Regions from separate parts of the Rhodococcus sp. GB-02 genome, predicted to be linked through region 2. Evidence: riboswitches for the same ligand, from Rfam matches in the RefSeq annotation. Region 2 holds a riboswitch; each other region holds the start of a gene.

Region 1 (4,254 bases), 580 kb from region 2:
GAATGCCGGAATGCTCGCCAGTCGCAACGCGTGACGGGTCTGCACGCGCCAACGGCTGGCACCCTTGGCATAGGCGGTCTCCACGTGCGGCGAACGCAGCGTCGACTGCAGGCTGGTCGTGAGGACCTGTGCGATAACGGCGCCGGTCGGGATCGCGAGGGTGATCGCGGGGAGAACTACCGTTGCGAATCCCTTGTCCCCGAATGCCGGGAAGATGTGCATACGGAACGAGAAGAGTTGCAGGAGGATCAGACCCACCCAGAAGGTGGGCACTGCCACTCCCAGAGGCGGCAGCGAGAACAACAGGTTCGCCAGCCACCACTTGCGGGTGTAGGTAGCGAAGAACGCGATCGCCACTCCGAACAGCACGGCGAGAACCAAAGCCGTGGTTGCCAGCACCAGGGTGCTCGGCAATGCCGAGAAGATGGCATCCGTCACCGACTGACCGGTGGAGATCGACGTACCGAAATCGCCGCGAAGAGCCTTGGTCAGCGATGTCCAGTACTGCACCCACACCGACTGGTCCAAGCCGTATCGTGCCCGAAGCTGATCGAGCGCAGCCTGATCCACTGCAACACCCTGCCCGGATGAGTCCGCAGCCATGCTGACCGGATCGCTCGGCAGGAGGAACAGAATCACGAACGAAATGGTGAAGGCGGCCCAAAGGACAACTGCGGCCTGGCCCAGTCGGGTGAGTACGTATCGAGTCATGACTACTTACCCGACAACCATGCGTCGTAGAACTGCAGGCGTGACGAGGCTTCGAAGTTCAGATCCTGAACACTCGATCCGGCGCCGATGGCCTGCGAGAGCTCGATGGTGGGAATGGACAGCCCACGGTCGAGGATCAATTCCTGTGCGGTGGATACCAGTTCGCCGCGCTGCCCGTTGTCCGTGGCTGCAAGCTGCTCGGTGAGAACCTTGTCGAGCTCCGGATCTGCGCCGCGACGGTTGAGGTTGCGGCCCTCGGTGCTGAACGACGCCCGCAGGATGTCGGCGTCGGCCCTAGTGCTGTTGTAGTACAGCGAATCGTAATCACCCGACACCCCCTTCTCGGTCCATTCACCGTTCGAGACCAGATTGAGCTGCAGGTCGACGCCGACCTTCTTGAGCTGCTGCTGAACGAGCTCGAGAATGGCCTGATTACCCGAGAACACCGGGCTGAACGTGACGCTGAAAGTGAGCTTCTGCCCGTCCTTCTCGCGAATACCGTCGCTTCCGGTCTTCCAACCGGCTGCATCGAGAAGCTTCGCCGACTTGTCGGCGTCGTACGTCACGACACTGGATTCGTCGGTGTAGAGCGGAGTGGTGTGAGCCAACGGGCTCGTTGCCGGGAAGAACGACGGATCCAGAACGGTGTCGACGAGCTCTTGCCGGTTGATCGCCGGAACGATGGCCTGGCGGACAGACTGATCAGCGAGAACTCCACGACTGACGTTGGGCTGGAAGAAGAAGCTCACGCCCGGGTTCGGCCGGGTGAGGATGCGTCCGCCTGCGCCCTCGATCTGCGGTGCGTCCTGTGGGAGCGCATCGCTGACCGCATCGAGCTGGCCGGAAGCCACGCTGCCCGCGCGCACACCGGATTCGGGGACCACGGTGAAGTCGACGCCGTCGAGGTAGGCCTCGCCCTGATGCGCGACCGCGTCCGACGCCCAGTTGTATCCCGCGCGCTTGGCGATCTTGACACTCTTGTCCTGCTGCCAGTCGGTGTAGACGAACGGCCCGGAGGCGATTACCGCTGCACCGGGGCAGCGCTGCTCGGATGCCAGTGCAGTGGTGGAATCAGCGAGGATTCCGAGCTGCGGCGTCGAAGTTGCTTGCAGGAACTGAACATTGGGTCCAGAGAAATTGATCTTCGCCGTGTGTGCGTCAACGACGTCGGTACCCGTGTAGGAGGACAGGTAGCTCTTCGCCAACGACGCGTTCGGCCCGAGGTTCTTGACCGAATCGAAGGTCTTCTTCACCGAATCCGCCGTCACCGGTGTGCCGTCACTGAAAGTGGCATCGTCGCGAAGGACAAACGTGAAGCTCGCGGCGTCGGGGCTGATCTCCCAACTCTTGGCGAGCCACGGGGTGATCTCTCCGGAGTCGGGATTTTGATCGGTCAGCGAATCCACCACGGTACGAGTGACATACACCGTCTGGTTACTTCCGGCCTGGGCCGGATCGGCGCACGTCGGCGCCTGCGAGAGGCCGTAGCGAAGGGTTCCACCGGACTGCGCGGGACCCGCGTCGGCACCGCTGTCACTTCCGTTGCTGCTGCAGCCGGCGAGGACCGTGCCGAGAACCGAGAGAGCACCGATACCGGCAATTACGGTCGCGCGTTTACGGGCACCGAATGAGGGCGAGGACACCAAGAACTCCTAAAGAGGCATGCCGAAGAGCGCACCCGCCGCCCTGAAGCAAGAAGCTCCGAAAAGGCGATCGAGCACGAATCACTTGTGCAGAGAAGAGAAAACAGACTTGTCGACGACTCGCCTGAGTGTGAATGACTGACCGAGGTCAGTTGGTACAGAAAGATCCCGCGGTGCGGCACAGGTCTACGTGACGACGCGACCAGGCGGTATCGAAACCGCCTTCGACTGCCTTCATTTCGTGTTCCTCCATCGGTCCTGGCGGTAGCACCCGCACCCGATCACTCGGGGGGTTGCTGCGACTTCAATGAGCCAGGTCTCTCGGTCGCTCTGGATGGTCGTTCGCAAGTGTACGAGGTCAAACCCGGGTGTTGTCAACCCGGTCGGTAGGAATTGCTGCTCGGGTCACATTTTCGAGCACTCGAAGTTGTTTCTCGAACGGGTGGACTCCCACCTCTTCGGGCGAGAGTGAAGCGTCGTAAAGCGGTGTGTATCCACTGGACAGATACAGCGCGAGCGCCTCGGGTTGCCGAGGGCCCGTCGTGAGGAACACCCGGTTGTATCCGCGAAGTTCGATCTCTCGTTCCAACTCACGAACGACGACCTTGCCGAGGCCGCGCTTCCGATAGTCGGCCGATGTCCAGATTCTTTTCAGTTCGGCGGTGGTGGAATCGAATTGGCGAAATGCACCGCCCGCAATCGGTACATCCGCGTGGGTGAGCACCAGTAGCGCCCCCTGCGGGTACGCAAATTCTTCTGCCGGGTACGTGGTGAGATCCTCGAGCATCGCTTCGCGAGTTCCGCCGTAACGCGAGCTGTATTCGAGCGCCAACTCCGCAATCAGTGGAGCTGCCAAGGGATCGTCCTGCGATACCGAGTAGACCTCTACCGCGCCGATACCGTCGAGCTGCCGAGTCCCGAGCTCCAGTGCCACAACACTTTCCTCCATGAATCTGGTCAACGCTCCCCCAGCCGAAAAGCTTCCGAAGCGAGAGTGGTTCCGTCGACGAGGTCCGATACAAGTTCACCCAGGGCTGGACCGAATTTGAATCCATGACCCGAGAATCCCGCCGCAACCGTGACATCGCCGACTCGGTCGATGACGAAGTGACTGTCCGGCGTGCTCGTGTACAGGCACGTGATCGACTCGACCTGGGCGGAATCGACGCCGGGTAACCACGACTCGGCGTACTCGACCAATCGTTGCTCACCGTCGACATCAGGGGTGTAGTCGCGGGTCTGCGGAGTCACCACCGGCCCGGTCGCGTGTTCACCGATCTTGATGCCGTCCTCGGAACCGAGTCCGTAGATTCCCGCAGTCTCCAACTGTGCACCCGGGTGGTGAACGAAACTCGGCCACTCGACTCCCGGATCGAGCGGTGCGAAGTGCGCCGGTTGTTCCTGCGTCGTGCGCAGCGTCGGCAATGCGATTTCGGAGCCGAGGCCGCTGTCTGCGATCAGGTCCGCAGTCCACGCACCGGCCGCGATCACGACCTGACGAGCCGCGAGCGTTCCACTCTCCGTCACCACGTCCACGCCGTACGACGCTCGCGCGAGTGCCAGTACCCGAACGTCGTGACGGACCTCGGCACCGGCGAACACCGCTCCCGCCTTCAAAGCGGTCACGGCGCGATCCGCATGCAACCGGCCTGCATCGGGGTGATGGAGCACGGTGGTGTCGAATCGCAGCCCCGGCCAGCGCGCGGACGCCTCGGCAGGAGTGAGGATCTCACCCTTGATGCCCGCCTCGACCAATATCTGCGCCTTGGACTGCACCGCCTGCGGCAGACCGTGATCGACCGCGCCTGTGAGTTCCAGGAACCCGATGTCCGTCGTGGTCTCCAACTCCCGCCACAGCGGCAGCGCGTCGGCCGCCAACCCTGTGTACAGGTGATTGTCG
Region 2 (4,254 bases):
TGCAGTCAACCAGGCAACTCCCTGCACTTGATACGGGCGCAATGTCGCCTGAATCTTTGCTCGGCGAAGACTCTCGATGGCCGCGCGCGCTTGCGTGAACAATTGCAGCGTGGACCGGGCGCTTCTGATTTTCGTGTCGTCACGGTCGATCGCTGCATGCGCTGCGGTCGGAATGTCATGTGCGCCGGTGTCGATGACGCGCTTCCACGCGAGCAACGACGGTCCGAGGTCGCCGCGACCTCCATCGAGGTTGTGGAACGCGTCGATCGCGGTGGTGAGGTCGAGCAGTTGTGCTTCGACGTCGGTTGCTGTGATCGACTCGTCGACCGGGATCGCAAGCCTGCACATGCCCGGCGATCCGGTCGGCATCCCCAGTGCCGACAGCCGCGCTGCCGGGTCTGCGTCACCCCAGAACGCGAAGGACATGTGCTCGGGAATGTACGTAGCCTGCAGGCGCGTCGAGCATGGCTGATTCACGTTCGCCGATGCTAGCCGCGCCGGCTCACGTTCGCCAATGAAAATGTCGGGAAAACCCGCAGATCAGCTGTGGTTTTCCCGACATTGACGAATTCTGAAAATGTGGCTCTGTGCCGGATCAGCGAGCCGTGCGTGCGAACCCCATCGTGCGGCGAAGGAGTCCGGCAACGGCGTCCGCCTCCGTCAGGAAGCCGTCGTGGCCGTCCTTGGACTTGAGAATCTCGAGGCCGCTGCACGTGGAAATTCCGTCGGCGATCTCCTCTTGCAAACGAAGGGGATACAGCCGATCCGAATCCACGCCGCCCACGACGACCGGTGCCGTGATCGATGCCAACGCCGCTGCAACGCCGCCGCGTCCACGGCCGATGTCGTGCCGGTTCATGGCCTCGGTCAGGAGGACGTACGTGCTCGGGTCGAAGCGGTCGACCAGCTTGTCCGCCTGATGTTCCAGGTAACTCTGCACCGCGTATCGTCCACCGTTCCACGGGTTTTCGTCGTTCTGAGCGGAGTTCTCGAAGCGTGCGTCCAGTTCGGACTCTGTGCGATACGTCAGGTGCGCGATGCGACGAGCGATGCCGAGTCCGGCGCGCGGTGCCCGACCCGTTCCGTGGTAGTTACCGCCTTGCCAGTCGGGATCGGAGACGATGGCCGCGATCTGCGTCGTCTGGGTGCCGATCTGATCTGCGGTCGCCCGTGAACCGGTTGCGAGCACCAACGCGGAGCGAATGCTGTCCGGGTAGGTAACTGCCCACTCGAGGGTGCGCATGCCGCCCATGGATCCGCCGACCACCGAGGCCAACTGGTCGATCCCGAGCAGATCGACAAGCTTCTTCTCCGCCGCGATCTGATCCCGGATGGAGATCTCCGGGAACCTGCTGCCCCACGGCTTGCCGTCGTCGGCCAGTGAACTGGGACCGGTCGTGCCGCGACAACCACCGAGGACATTGGTTGCGATGACGCACCATTCGCCGGTGTCGATCGGTTCGCCGGGGCCGACCATCCCGTTCCACCAGCCGGGGGATGGCTGATTCGCGGAGATCGGACCGGTGACGTGCGAGTCTCCGGTCAGTGCGTGCTCGACGAGTACGACGTTGTCGCAGTTCGGGGACAGCTCACCCCACCGCTGAACGGCGAGCGAAACGGATGGGAGTACCGCGCCGCTTTCGAGTTCCAGAGCGCCGATGTCGACGAACCCCACCTGACCGTCGGCCGGGGGTAGGAGGTCGATCCTGGGCTCCAATTCGTTCACGGTCACGAGTTTGCCACCGCAGCCAGGCCGACGGTGAGATCGGCGAGGATGTCGTCGATTCCCTCGATCCCGACCGCGAGGCGGACGAGTCCGGGCGTGACACCCGAAGCGAGCTGCTCTTCGGGGGTGAGCTGCGAGTGCGTCGTCGACGCGGGGTGGATGACGAGTGAGCGAACATCACCGATGTTGGCGACGTGGCTGTGCAGTGTCAGGGCGTTGACGAACTTCTTGCCCGCATCGATCCCGCCGGGCAGCTCGAAGGTGACGATGGCGCCGGTTCCCTTGGGCATCAGCTGCTTTCCGCGTTCGAACCAAGGCGAGGAGGGAAGTCCCGCGTAGGAAACGGAGGCCACCTCGCCGTGGCCGTCGAGGAACTCGGCGACCTTCTGTGCATTGGACACGTGACGCTCGATGCGCAGGCTCAAGGTTTCGATGCCCTGCGCGATGAGGAACGCGTTGAACGGCGCCACGGCGGAGCCGAGATCGCGCAGCAGTTGGACGCGAGCCTTGAGTGCAAACGCCGGCGCGCCGAGGTCTGCGAAGGTGACGCCGTGGTAGCTGGGATCAGGCGTCGTGAAGTTCGTGTGGCGACCCTGCGTCCAATCGAAGGTGCCGCCGTCGACGATGACGCCGGCGATCGCGGTGCCGTGTCCGCCAAGGTATTTGGTGGCGGAGTGGACGACGATGTCGGCGCCGTGTTCGAGCGGGCGGAGCAGGTACGGCGTCGCGACAGTGTTGTCCACGATCAACGGAAGACCGTTCTCGTGGGCCAGCGACGAGATGCCGGGTAGGTCGAGAATGTGGTTCTTCGGATTGGCGATCGTTTCGCCGTAGAACGCCTTCGTGTTCGGGCGAATTGCTTCGCGCCACTGGTCGAGATCGTCAGGATCCTCGACGAACGTGACTTCGATGCCCAGCTTACGAAGGGTGTAATGCAGGAGGTTGTACGTGCCGCCGTACAGGTACGGGCTGGAGACGATGTGGTCGCCGGCCTCGGCGATGTTGAGGATCGCGATGGTCTCGGCAGCCTGACCCGAGGAGAGGAGGAGTGCGGCGACTCCGCCTTCGAGGGCAGCGATGCGCTGCTCGACGGCGTCCTGTGTGGGATTCATGATCCGCGTGTAGATGTTGCCCGGCTCGGCGAGGCCGAACAGTGCCGCAGCGTGATCGGTGCTGTCGAAGACGTAGCTGGTGGTCTGGTAGATCGGCAGAGCGCGCGCATTGGTGGCGGTGTCCGCTGTTTGCCCGGCGTGCACCTGCTTGGTCTCGAACGACCAGTTCGCGGTCGGATCAGAAGTTGCTGCGGCGTCGGCTGTGTTGTCGGTCATGATTTGTTCACTCCAGTGGTCTGACGGATAGATGTCGGACGGGGGCGAATGATCGCCGCCCCGTGCTGGGGTCTATCTACAAGTGCGACACATACTGAAATACCTCCGTGGGGCTCGGCCCGGTCTGGGGTCCGTCCCTGTCGGACCCGCGCTTGTCACCCGAATTGCGGTGGAACTGCGCGAGCAGATCCACGTCGGGAAACCTGGTCATCACCCGGGGCACCCCACCGCGGTTGGAGGGTTGCCGTCCAGCGAGCCGGGGCTTGACGCTGGCACTCATGACCAAGTCGGATTCTACCGGGAAGTGAGCGCAGTCCTGACGCGGGGCGAAATGTGAGCCGCAACCGCACGCGGGGCAGAGCGACGCAGCCCACTAGCAGGCAAAAGTTACTCGCGAGTAGAGACCGATGGGTGGACCTGCCGGTTGCAGCCTCACGGGTTAGCAGTACGCTTGTCTTGTTTGGGACTCATCTCCCGAGATCAGTCCACACCGTCTAGGTTTGATAATCGAACCGTTCGCGGACCCACTCACAAAGTGTGACCGCAACCGTGTAACCAGGGAAACTTCCTAGGAGGACGCGAAGCACCCATGTCCAAAATCAAGGTTGAGGGCACCGTCGTCGAACTCGACGGCGATGAGATGACGCGCATTATCTGGCAGTTCATCAAAGACAAGTTGATCCATCCGTATCTCGATGTGAACCTCGAGTACTACGACCTCGGTATCGAGTACCGCGACGAGACCGACGACCAGGTCACCATCGACGCAGCGCACGCGATCCAGAAGCACGGCGTCGGCGTCAAATGCGCCACGATCACGCCGGACGAGGCACGTGTCGAGGAATTCGGTCTCAAGAAGATGTGGCGTTCCCCGAACGGAACGATCCGCAACATTCTCGGCGGCACGATCTTCCGCGCACCGATCATCATCTCCAACGTTCCGCGACTCGTTCCGGGCTGGACCAAGCCGATCATCATCGGCCGTCACGCATTCGGCGACCAGTACCGCGCCACAGACTTCAAGGTCCCCGGCCCCGGCAAGGTGATGATCACCTACACGCCTGAGGACGGCAGCGCACCGATCGAGCACGAACTGGTCAACTTCCCCGAAGAGGGCGGCGTCGTCCAGGGGCAGTACAACTTCACCACGTCCATCCGTGACTTCGCTCGCGCGTCGCTCACCTACGGACTGCAGCAGAA
Region 3 (4,254 bases), 590 kb from region 2:
AGGCGTCAGCCTCGCCGGAGTCGACGCGGACGAAGTTCTGTGCCCAGTCAGCTGTCTGCAGGTCGACCTTCAAGCCGAGAACGTCGCCGATCAGGTAGGCGAAGTCGGTCTCGGAGCCGATGAGGGTGGTGTCGTCGTCGGCGTAGAAGCGGAGCGGCGGAGCGGAACCGGCACTACCGGTGACGCGCAGCGTGCCGCGGTCGCGGATGTCCTGAGGCAGCTCGGCGGCGATGGAATCCACCTTGTCGGTGGTGATGCGATTCTGGTCGGCGGTGAGGTTGTAACCCGCGGCAGCGGTGACCTGGGCTCCGTCGGACTCGGCGTCCGCACTGCTGCACGCTGCGCTGAGCAGTCCGACGGTGGCGACAGCCGAGATCAGGAAAGTGGCGCGACGGGATGGGGAGAACATCAATTTTTCCTTTCGGGAATGTGTCTTGGTCGCGTCAGAGAACGCGGGAGAGAAAAGCCTTGGTTCGTTCGTGAATCGGATTGTCGATCACCTGCGAAGGTGGGCCCTGTTCGACGATGACGCCGCCATCCATGAAGACCGCGGTGTCCGCCACTTCCCGAGCAAAACCGACCTCGTGCGTGACGATCACCAAAGTGGCGCCGTCACGGGCCAGCTGAGCCAGGACTTCGAGAACCTCGCCGACCAGTTCCGGGTCGAGCGCCGAGGTCGGCTCGTCGAAGAGAATGACCGCCGGCCGCAGTGCCAGCGCTCGCGCTATGGCGACGCGCTGTTGCTGGCCACCGGAGAGTTGGCGGGGATACTCGTCGGCCTTGTCCCCCACTCCCACTCGCTCGAGCAGTGCGCGAGCTTCGCGGTACACCTCGTCACGGTCTCGTTTCTGGGCCGAGAGCGGAGCTTCCACCACGTTTTCCAGCGCAGTCAGGTGCGGAAACAGGTTGAAGTTCTGGAACACGAATCCGATGTGTGAACGCTGTTTCAGGATCTCTCGGTCACGCAGTTCGTGAAGTCGATTTCCCTTGCGCCGGTATCCGATCAGTTCTCCGTCGATCCGCACGGTCCCTCGGTCGACCTTCTCGAGGTGATTGAGGGTGCGCAACAAGGTGGACTTACCGGAACCGGACGGGCCGAGAATGACGGTCACTTCACCCTTGCGGACCAGGAGATCTACGCCGGCAAGTACTTCCAGCGCGCCGAACGACTTGTGGATTCCGCGCGCTTCGACGGCGTACACCGTCTCTTCGGCCAGCTCTGCGGTCATCGGGTCGCACCTCTCGGAAAATCGAGACGCGCATCACGAATCTCGTCGAACTTCTTGCGAGCCTTCTGTATCGGAGTCAAAGGAAGAGCGCGGGCGGATCCACGGGCGTAGTGGCGCTCAACGTAGTACTGACCGATCGAGAGCAACGTCGTGAGGATGATGTACCAGATCGTGGCGACCATCAGCAGGGGCACAACTCGTCCGTTGCGGCCGAAGATGACCTGCACCTGGTAGAACAGTTCGGCGATCGCCATGGTGGAGACGATGGACGTTCCCTTGAAGAGTCCGATGACCTCGTTGGCGGCATTGGGGAGGATCGCCCGCATCGCCTGCGGGAGAACGATCTTGAAGAACTGTCGACTGCGCGGAATACCGAGCGAGTGAGCAGCTTCGATCTGACCGTGATCGACCGAGATGATTCCGGAGCGGATGATCTCGGCCGAGTACGCGGCCTGGTGTAGCGCCAAACCGATAACTGCTGCGGTGAATCCGCCGATCACACCACTGACCTGGAAGGTGAAGAACTCCGGCCCGAAAGGTATTCCGAGAGAAAGCGTCTGGTACAGGTACGTGATGTTGAACCAGAAGAGCAGCTGCACGATGAGCGGAATCGAGCGGAAAGCCCAAATGTAGGTCCAGGCGATCACCTGCAGGACCGGGTTCTTCGACAACCGGCCGAGTGCCAGGAACACTCCGAGACCGAATCCGAGGATCGTCCCCCACAGGGTCAGTTTGATCGTCATCCACAACGCGGCAAGCACTGATTTCGCAGTGAAGTACTGCGCGAACGTAGGCCAGTCCCAGCCCGGGTTGACGACGAGTCCGTGAATGAACTGAGCAAGCAATGCCAGCACAACTGCGCTGATCAACCAGCGCAGCGGGTGCCAGGTACGAGCAACGACAAGTTCCGAGTCGGGAAGTTGCGGCTCGGCCACCGACTTGTCGGGGCGGACATCGGTGGGCGCGCTCACGGCGCACTACCTGACGGAATGGACATCACGAATAGACCTTTCAGGGAATGGGGACGCAGCTGTGTTCTCGAGGTGGTGTGCTCGAGTTGCGAAGACGACGGCAGTTCGGTCAGTGACAGTGACACGAAGCGGTGCGGCACAGATCGATGTGACGACGCCTGTGCGCAGCGTGCGAAGTGGAACCCATGTGATGCCTTCCATCGGTCCTGGCGGTAGCACCCGCTCCCGATCACTCGGGGGGTTGCTGCGACGTCGACGAGCCAGGTCTCTCGGTCGCTCTGGATGGTGAGCAAAGACTAGACGCGAAATGCCGAGTCGTCAAATATTGTATTTCCCTGCACTGCAAGGGAAATGAAGGTCTCTCCACGTTGAAATCGCACTGATTCCAACGGTGCCCGAAGCCTTGGCCGCCGTGTTCAATGGAGTGTTCGAATCAAGACCGGGACCGCCGTCCGGACTGACTTTTCCTCTGCCGTACCGTCTGCGGAGTGAGTGGAATCGACGCTTTCTTCATCTTGTTGGCCGGTATCGGTGCGGGCGCGATCAATGCCGTGGTCGGCAGCGGAACGCTGATCACGTTTCCCACCCTGGTCGCCTTCGGCATGCCGCCGGTGACCGCGACGATGTCCAACGCAGTCGGGCTCGTCGCCGGCGGGGTTTCAGGGACGTGGGGATACCGGCGTGAGTTGTCGGGACAGGGGGATCGTCTGAAATGGCAGATTCCGGCGTCGCTCGCCGGCGCGCTCCTCGGTTCGTGGTTGCTCATGCACCTACCCGAGAAACTGTTCGAGACCATCGTTCCGGTGCTGTTGATCCTGGCTCTCGCACTTGTGCTCCTCCAACCACGTATCCAGGCGTGGGCGAAGAAGCGCTCCACCGAAGAAACGGCGCTGTCCACCAAGAGGCTGATGCTCCTGACCGCCGGCACCTTTGCAGTCGGCATCTACGGCGGTTACTTCACCGCCGCGCAGGGCATCCTCCTCATCGGTGTGATGGGTGCCATCCTCCCGGAAACCCTCCAGCGCATGAACGGCGCGAAGAACCTGCTCTCACTGCTCGTCAACATCGTCGCAGCCGGGATGTACATCACTCTTGCCTTCGACCAGATCAATTGGGCAGCAGCCGGATTGATCGCTGTCGGCTCACTCGGTGGTGGCGTTCTGGGCGCCCGCTACGGACGACGCCTGTCCCCCACTGCACTGCGCTACACGATTGTCGTCGTCGGCCTGGTCGGCTTGTGGCGTCTTCTCGCTTGACCGCCCACATCGGGCGGCCCCCGCACATACTGGAGATATGACCAGAACAGACGATCAGACCGGTTGGACCTACCTCATGGACATGGACGGGGTTCTCGTCCACGAGGAGCACTTGATACCCGGAGCAGACACGTTCCTGGCAGAACTGGCGTCGAACGACATTCCGTATATGGTGCTCACCAACAACTCCATCCGCACCCCGCGTGACCTGCGAGCACGCCTCCTCAACTCGGGACTCGACATCCCGGAGAAGTCGATCTGGACGTCAGCGCTCGCTACCGCGACCTTCCTGGCCAACCAGCGTCCGGGCGGCAGCGCCTACGTGGTCGGCGAATCGGGGCTGACCACTGCACTGCACGACATCGGCTACGTCCTGACGGATAGTGACCCCGACTACGTCGTCCTCGGCGAGACGCGCACGTACTCCTTCGAGGCAATCACCACCGCCATTCGCCTGGTCGAGCGCGGATCGCGGTTCATCGCCACCAACCCCGACGCCACCGGGCCGTCGCGCGACGGCTCTCTACCGGCAACCGGCTCGGTCGCCGCTCTCATCACCAAGGCAACCGGACGCGATCCCTACTACGTCGGCAAGCCCAACGCTTTGATGATGCGCTCAGCCCTGCGGTCCATCGGCGCTCATTCGGCCAACACATTGATGATCGGCGACCGCATGGACACCGACATCGTCTGTGGCCTCGAAGCCGGACTGCAGACGATTCTGGTGATGACCGGGATCTCGACCCGCGCGTCGGTCGAGCTCTACCCCTACCGCCCGACCATCGTCCTCGAGTCAGT
Region 4 (4,254 bases), on a different contig from region 2:
TATCACCGTCGCGGTTGACGAGGGCGAGTTGGTGTTCAGCTAGGAGGGGCACAGCCCCCGTGAGCGGTTAGGGAGTCTCTGGACTCCCTAACCGCTCACAGGCGCGCAGCGCCCAAAATCTCCGCCGCCAGGGCATCGTTGTGCCGGAAAAACCCCGCATTGGTACGGGGACGAGGGAAAGCCGCCGACCAGTTGTGGCCTGCAACCCACGGCCCGGCCGCGAAGCGGCGAGGATGAGCTGTGTTGTCCTGGTCGAGAATTCGTGAAGTACCGTCGACGGCGAGCTTCGCCGAACTGTCCACGGTCGCAAGAAGTTCGACTGCCTCGCCCCGACCGTGAAGCGTCCGCAGGAGCGAGTCACCGCTCGCGCTGATGGAAGCAACCGGCAAGCGTGCTTCGACGAGGGTGTTCGCGGCCACGATGTCGGTGTGCGACGCACTACGAGCGACAAAGATCCCAGCACCCGTTACCGGGTCGATTTCGGTGGAGAACGCTGAATCCGGCCCGAGGAACTGGACGATGCCGGCCTCGTTGAGCGCGATCAACTGTTCCAGACGCTCGGGTGGCGGACCACTGGCAATGAAGCTGAAGAACGAATGCAGCCAACCCTCGACGTCCTTGGCGACGGATTCGGCCGGGATTCTGCCGCGCCGCAACAATTCTCCGACAGTCATGTACGTCGAGAGCAGCGCTGAGAAGACAGCTGCGTCGGCGCTGAAATACGGGTCCGATCTCCGCACGACGTCTGCCGAGATATATTCGCTGATCCGGGATTGGACCTCGGCGAGTCCGTCGTAGCGCTCACCGTCGAGTGGGCGGTTCAGCCGCTCGAGATCGATGCGGTCTTCCGGCTTCGGGACTGCGTTCTCTACCAGTTCCTGCAATCGAGGTGATCCCCAAGCCAGCGAGGCGAATTTGGCGTCGAACTCCTCCCAGGTGCCCACCGTCCGATCCGGGTGCGACGCGAACAGTTCGTGATAGTGGGCGCCTGCCAGTTCTTTCGACGCCAAGGGCCAGATGTCGTTTCGGAAATCCAACGGTCCGTCGCCGGGCACAAGATCAGCGGTGAAGAACCGAGGTAGCGGTGGCCGCGCGTCGGCGATCGAGTACGAAATCTTGGAGTGATACGGCACGCCGCGACGAGATCCGGTATACAACAGAGGTTCCCGACCCGAGGGAGCGTAAGTGAGGGCACCGTCCTCACCGCGTTCGAAGATGCCGCCGCGGCTCTCGGCGAGGAGAACCATCCAGTCGATGAAAGCCAGCCCGAGCCCGGCGATCAGAACCGGTTCGCGTTCGGGGATGACATCGGCATCGAGGTCGGCGGTGTATCCCGGCCCTACATAGGTCAATCCGTGATCGGACGCGAAGCTGGTCAGTGCGATTTCACGTGGGGCAGGCAACGCATCGGGGTGCCCTTGTGCGAGAAGGACGGCCGTCGCGTCGATGACAGCTCCGTCATCCAGATGAACCGTCTGTGTCTTGCCGACGTTCACGATGTCGACCACGGATCGTCGATGAACTCGGACGTCGACGTGCGCTGGTGCGGAGTCGACCGCGGTCTGGAACACCCAGTTCAGGTATCGGCTCTGCAGTGACCTCGATGCAAACGACGACGGGGTGATCATCGGAACTTCTGCCGCGATTTCGGGGAATTCGGCAAGTTCAGCCGAGTGCTCGGCGACCCATTCCGCGAGTGTCGGTCCCGGCAGCACCGGGCCGGTTACGGCGGTGGTCGCGTCGGTGAACATCGTGACGTCCGCGGTTGTCGAATTCATCCACAGAAGCGGCGCCTGGCTGCCTCGCCAAATGCGGCCGGCGCCTGCCGGATACGGGTCGACAACGTGAATGTCGATCGGTGTGGGATCGGCGTTCACCGATTCGTGAGCGAGGATCCGCTCGAGTACGCCGGTCCCGCGTGGTCCACCGCCCACGATCACGATGACAGTTGCTGCCCTCACTGAGGTAAGGGGTCGATCGCCGGGCACGAGTCCTCCATCGGACCTGGCAGAAAGCACCCGCACCTCAGCTGAGGGGGTTGCTGCGACGTCACGGAGCCAGGACTCTCGATCGCTCTGGATGGTTAGTCCAGCTTATCTTCGGAGAATCGTGAGGCAAGGAATTCCGGACATCAGATCAGCGTGAATCAAACAGTTGTCAATCGGTCTCCCGAGTCGACAGATCGACGGTTACCTTTCGGTCTGCGTCGCCGGCAGAATACGGGCGTGAACATCCCCGAAGCCGATTCGTGAACCGCCGATGCCGGGAGCGGTGGCCGAGATGGCGATGGTGTCGCCGTCTTCGAGAAAAGCGCGAGTCTCGGAACCCACAGTTACGGGTTCCTCGCCGCCCCAGGTCAGTTCGATGAAGGCGCCGCGCTGATCCTTGTCCGGTCCGGAAATGGTTCCGGACGCAAAGAGATCGCCGGTGCTCGCTGCTGCACCGTTGATGGTGGTGTGCGCGAGCATCTGCGCAGGTGACCAGTACATCTGCGCGTAGGGCGGTCGCGAGACGACGTGACCGTTCCATTCGACGGCCAAATCGATGTCCAGTCCCCACTTCTCCTCACCTCGCAGGTATGAGAGCGGTTCGGGGTCCTGCACCGGAGTGTCGATTCGGGCTGCTTCGAGGGCGAGCAACGGCACGATCCACGGCGAGATGGAGGTCGCGAAGCTCTTCCCCAGGTTCGGACCGAGGGGCACGTACTCCCACGCCTGGATGTCTCGGGCTGTCCAGTCGTTCACGACGACCGCGCCGAAGACGTGCTCGGCAAATTCGTCCGGGGTAATGGAATCGCCCATCTTCGAGGGAGTTCCGACGATGAACCCCATCTCGGCTTCGATGTCGAGGCGACGAGACGGTCCGAAGTCAGGGTTCTCCTGATCGGGTGCTTTCCGCTGTCCGCAAGGGCGAACGATATCGGTGCCGGAGACGACGATGGTGCTCGAGCGTCCGTGGTATCCGACGGGAAGGTGCTTCCAGTTCGGCATCAAGGGGGCGGAGTCCGGACGGAACAACTTTCCGAGGTTCGTTGCGTGATTCTCCGAGGCGTAGAAGTCGACGTAGTCGGCTACGGCGATCGGCAAGTGCAGTGTCACCGATTCGATGGAAAACACGGCATCCGAAACTATTTCGCCGGTTACCAGGTCCGTGATTCGATTTCGCACCGAGACCCACTGAGCTCGGCCCTGAGCCATGAATGCGTTCAGGGTCGGTTCGGCAAACACGGAATCACCCAGTGTCGCTGCGAGATCGACTACCGAGTCGGCCACTCGTACACCAACACGCGGTGAACCTCCTGCAGGAGAGAAGATGCCGTAGGGCAGATTGTCGATCCCGAACAACGAGTCGGCGGGAATGTCGATGGTCGTGACGGTCATACGAGTGTTCCTTCGGTTTTGTTGGAGCGGACGATCAACCCGAGGCCTTCCAGCTCGGTAAGCGGGTCCGAGATGCTGCAGGTCCCGAACGAGAGGAATCGGCGACGCACCTCGCCGGCCTCGTCTTCGGTCAGGTCGGCGAGGGCTCGCGCGATCGATTTGCTGTCGCGCTGCGCCAGAGCAGCAACAATTTCAGAACGATCGGCGCCCCGCCTCGCAGCGTCGACGGCCACCATGATGTTGAGGAAGCCATGCTGCTCGAAGCCTGTTTCCGGATCGGTGTTGCGCACGCCGTGGTGCAGTCCCGCAGTCGCCTTGAACGGGATATTCGCTCGGACGACGGAAATCAGCGCATCGGCGAGCTCGTCCTCGTTCGGGTATGCCTCGGCGACAATCCCTCCGGTGCGAAACTTCGCGGAATACCCAGCGGTTTCGAGAGCCGTGAGATAGTCGACGCGCCGGCCGCCTCGGGGTACTTCGACAAAAATGTCGATGTCGGGATGAGCGGCATGGACACGGGCGAGCTCCGCGAACGCGGCATCGGCGTCCAGGCCGTCAGGAATTCCCACTTCGACGGCGGCGACGCTGACACCGGGGATAGCGAGCGCGTTCGACACCGCGGCCGCGGTATCGGCTGGACCGGCCGGCACGGTCAGGCTCAGCGTCACCGGGCTGTCCGCTGAAACGTACGCGGCCAGTTCGCTCAATCGCGGTGCGGGAAAGACGAAGGGCCCGACCAGTGCGTCGTAGTCCGCCTGCAGGTAGGCCGCATGGGCCGTAACTGCCTCGGCGAGAGGAGCATTGCCGGGTGGGAAGAGTGCTGCATCGTCGCACAGGCCGCGCAGGAGTGGGGAGATGATCGTCATTGCTGAGG

Evidence for each region. A riboswitch is a leader RNA that binds a small molecule or an ion and turns the genes downstream of it on or off. The one in region 2 is predicted to bind S-adenosylmethionine.
Region 1: linked by a shared signal. The riboswitch ahead of ACSW29_RS08615 (putative leader peptide) and the one ahead of ACSW29_RS11270 (bifunctional o-acetylhomoserine/o-acetylserine sulfhydrylase) in region 2 are both predicted to bind S-adenosylmethionine.
Region 3: linked by a shared signal. The riboswitch ahead of ACSW29_RS08585 (putative leader peptide) and the one ahead of ACSW29_RS11270 (bifunctional o-acetylhomoserine/o-acetylserine sulfhydrylase) in region 2 are both predicted to bind S-adenosylmethionine.
Region 4: linked by a shared signal. The riboswitch ahead of ACSW29_RS16285 (FAD/NAD(P)-binding protein) and the one ahead of ACSW29_RS11270 (bifunctional o-acetylhomoserine/o-acetylserine sulfhydrylase) in region 2 are both predicted to bind S-adenosylmethionine.

The regions. Positions count from the first base shown of each region.
Region 1 is NZ_JBPUKE010000001.1:1,799,911-1,804,164, reverse strand. It holds gene ACSW29_RS08625 (ABC transporter permease) at 1-711, opposite strand, end outside; gene ACSW29_RS08620 (ABC transporter substrate-binding protein) at 714-2,354, opposite strand; gene ACSW29_RS08615 (putative leader peptide) at 2,503-2,592, opposite strand; SAM riboswitch class I at 2,601-2,695, opposite strand; gene ACSW29_RS08610 (GNAT family N-acetyltransferase) at 2,713-3,303, opposite strand; gene ACSW29_RS08605 (FAD-dependent oxidoreductase) at 3,312-4,254, opposite strand, start outside.
Region 2 is NZ_JBPUKE010000001.1:2,384,383-2,388,636, forward strand. It holds gene ACSW29_RS11260 (DEAD/DEAH box helicase) at 1-426, opposite strand, end outside; gene metX (homoserine O-acetyltransferase MetX) at 596-1,732, opposite strand; gene ACSW29_RS11270 (bifunctional o-acetylhomoserine/o-acetylserine sulfhydrylase) at 1,729-3,054, opposite strand; SAM riboswitch class IV at 3,198-3,338, opposite strand; gene ACSW29_RS11275 (NADP-dependent isocitrate dehydrogenase) at 3,644-4,254, shown strand, end outside.
Region 3 is NZ_JBPUKE010000001.1:1,794,917-1,799,170, reverse strand. It holds gene ACSW29_RS08600 (ABC transporter substrate-binding protein) at 1-409, opposite strand, end outside; gene ACSW29_RS08595 (amino acid ABC transporter ATP-binding protein) at 444-1,229, opposite strand; gene ACSW29_RS08590 (amino acid ABC transporter permease) at 1,226-2,200, opposite strand; gene ACSW29_RS08585 (putative leader peptide) at 2,310-2,387, opposite strand; SAM riboswitch class I at 2,395-2,489, opposite strand; gene ACSW29_RS08580 (sulfite exporter TauE/SafE family protein) at 2,689-3,456, shown strand; gene ACSW29_RS08575 (HAD-IIA family hydrolase) at 3,494-4,254, shown strand, end outside.
Region 4 is NZ_JBPUKE010000002.1:670,362-674,615, reverse strand. It holds gene ACSW29_RS16290 (ATP-dependent Clp protease ATP-binding subunit) at 1-43, shown strand, start outside; gene ACSW29_RS16285 (FAD/NAD(P)-binding protein) at 96-1,988, opposite strand; SAM riboswitch class I at 1,993-2,086, opposite strand; gene fahA (fumarylacetoacetase) at 2,190-3,380, opposite strand; gene ACSW29_RS16275 (hypothetical protein) at 3,377-4,246, opposite strand; gene ACSW29_RS16270 (homogentisate 1,2-dioxygenase) at 4,243-4,254, opposite strand, start outside.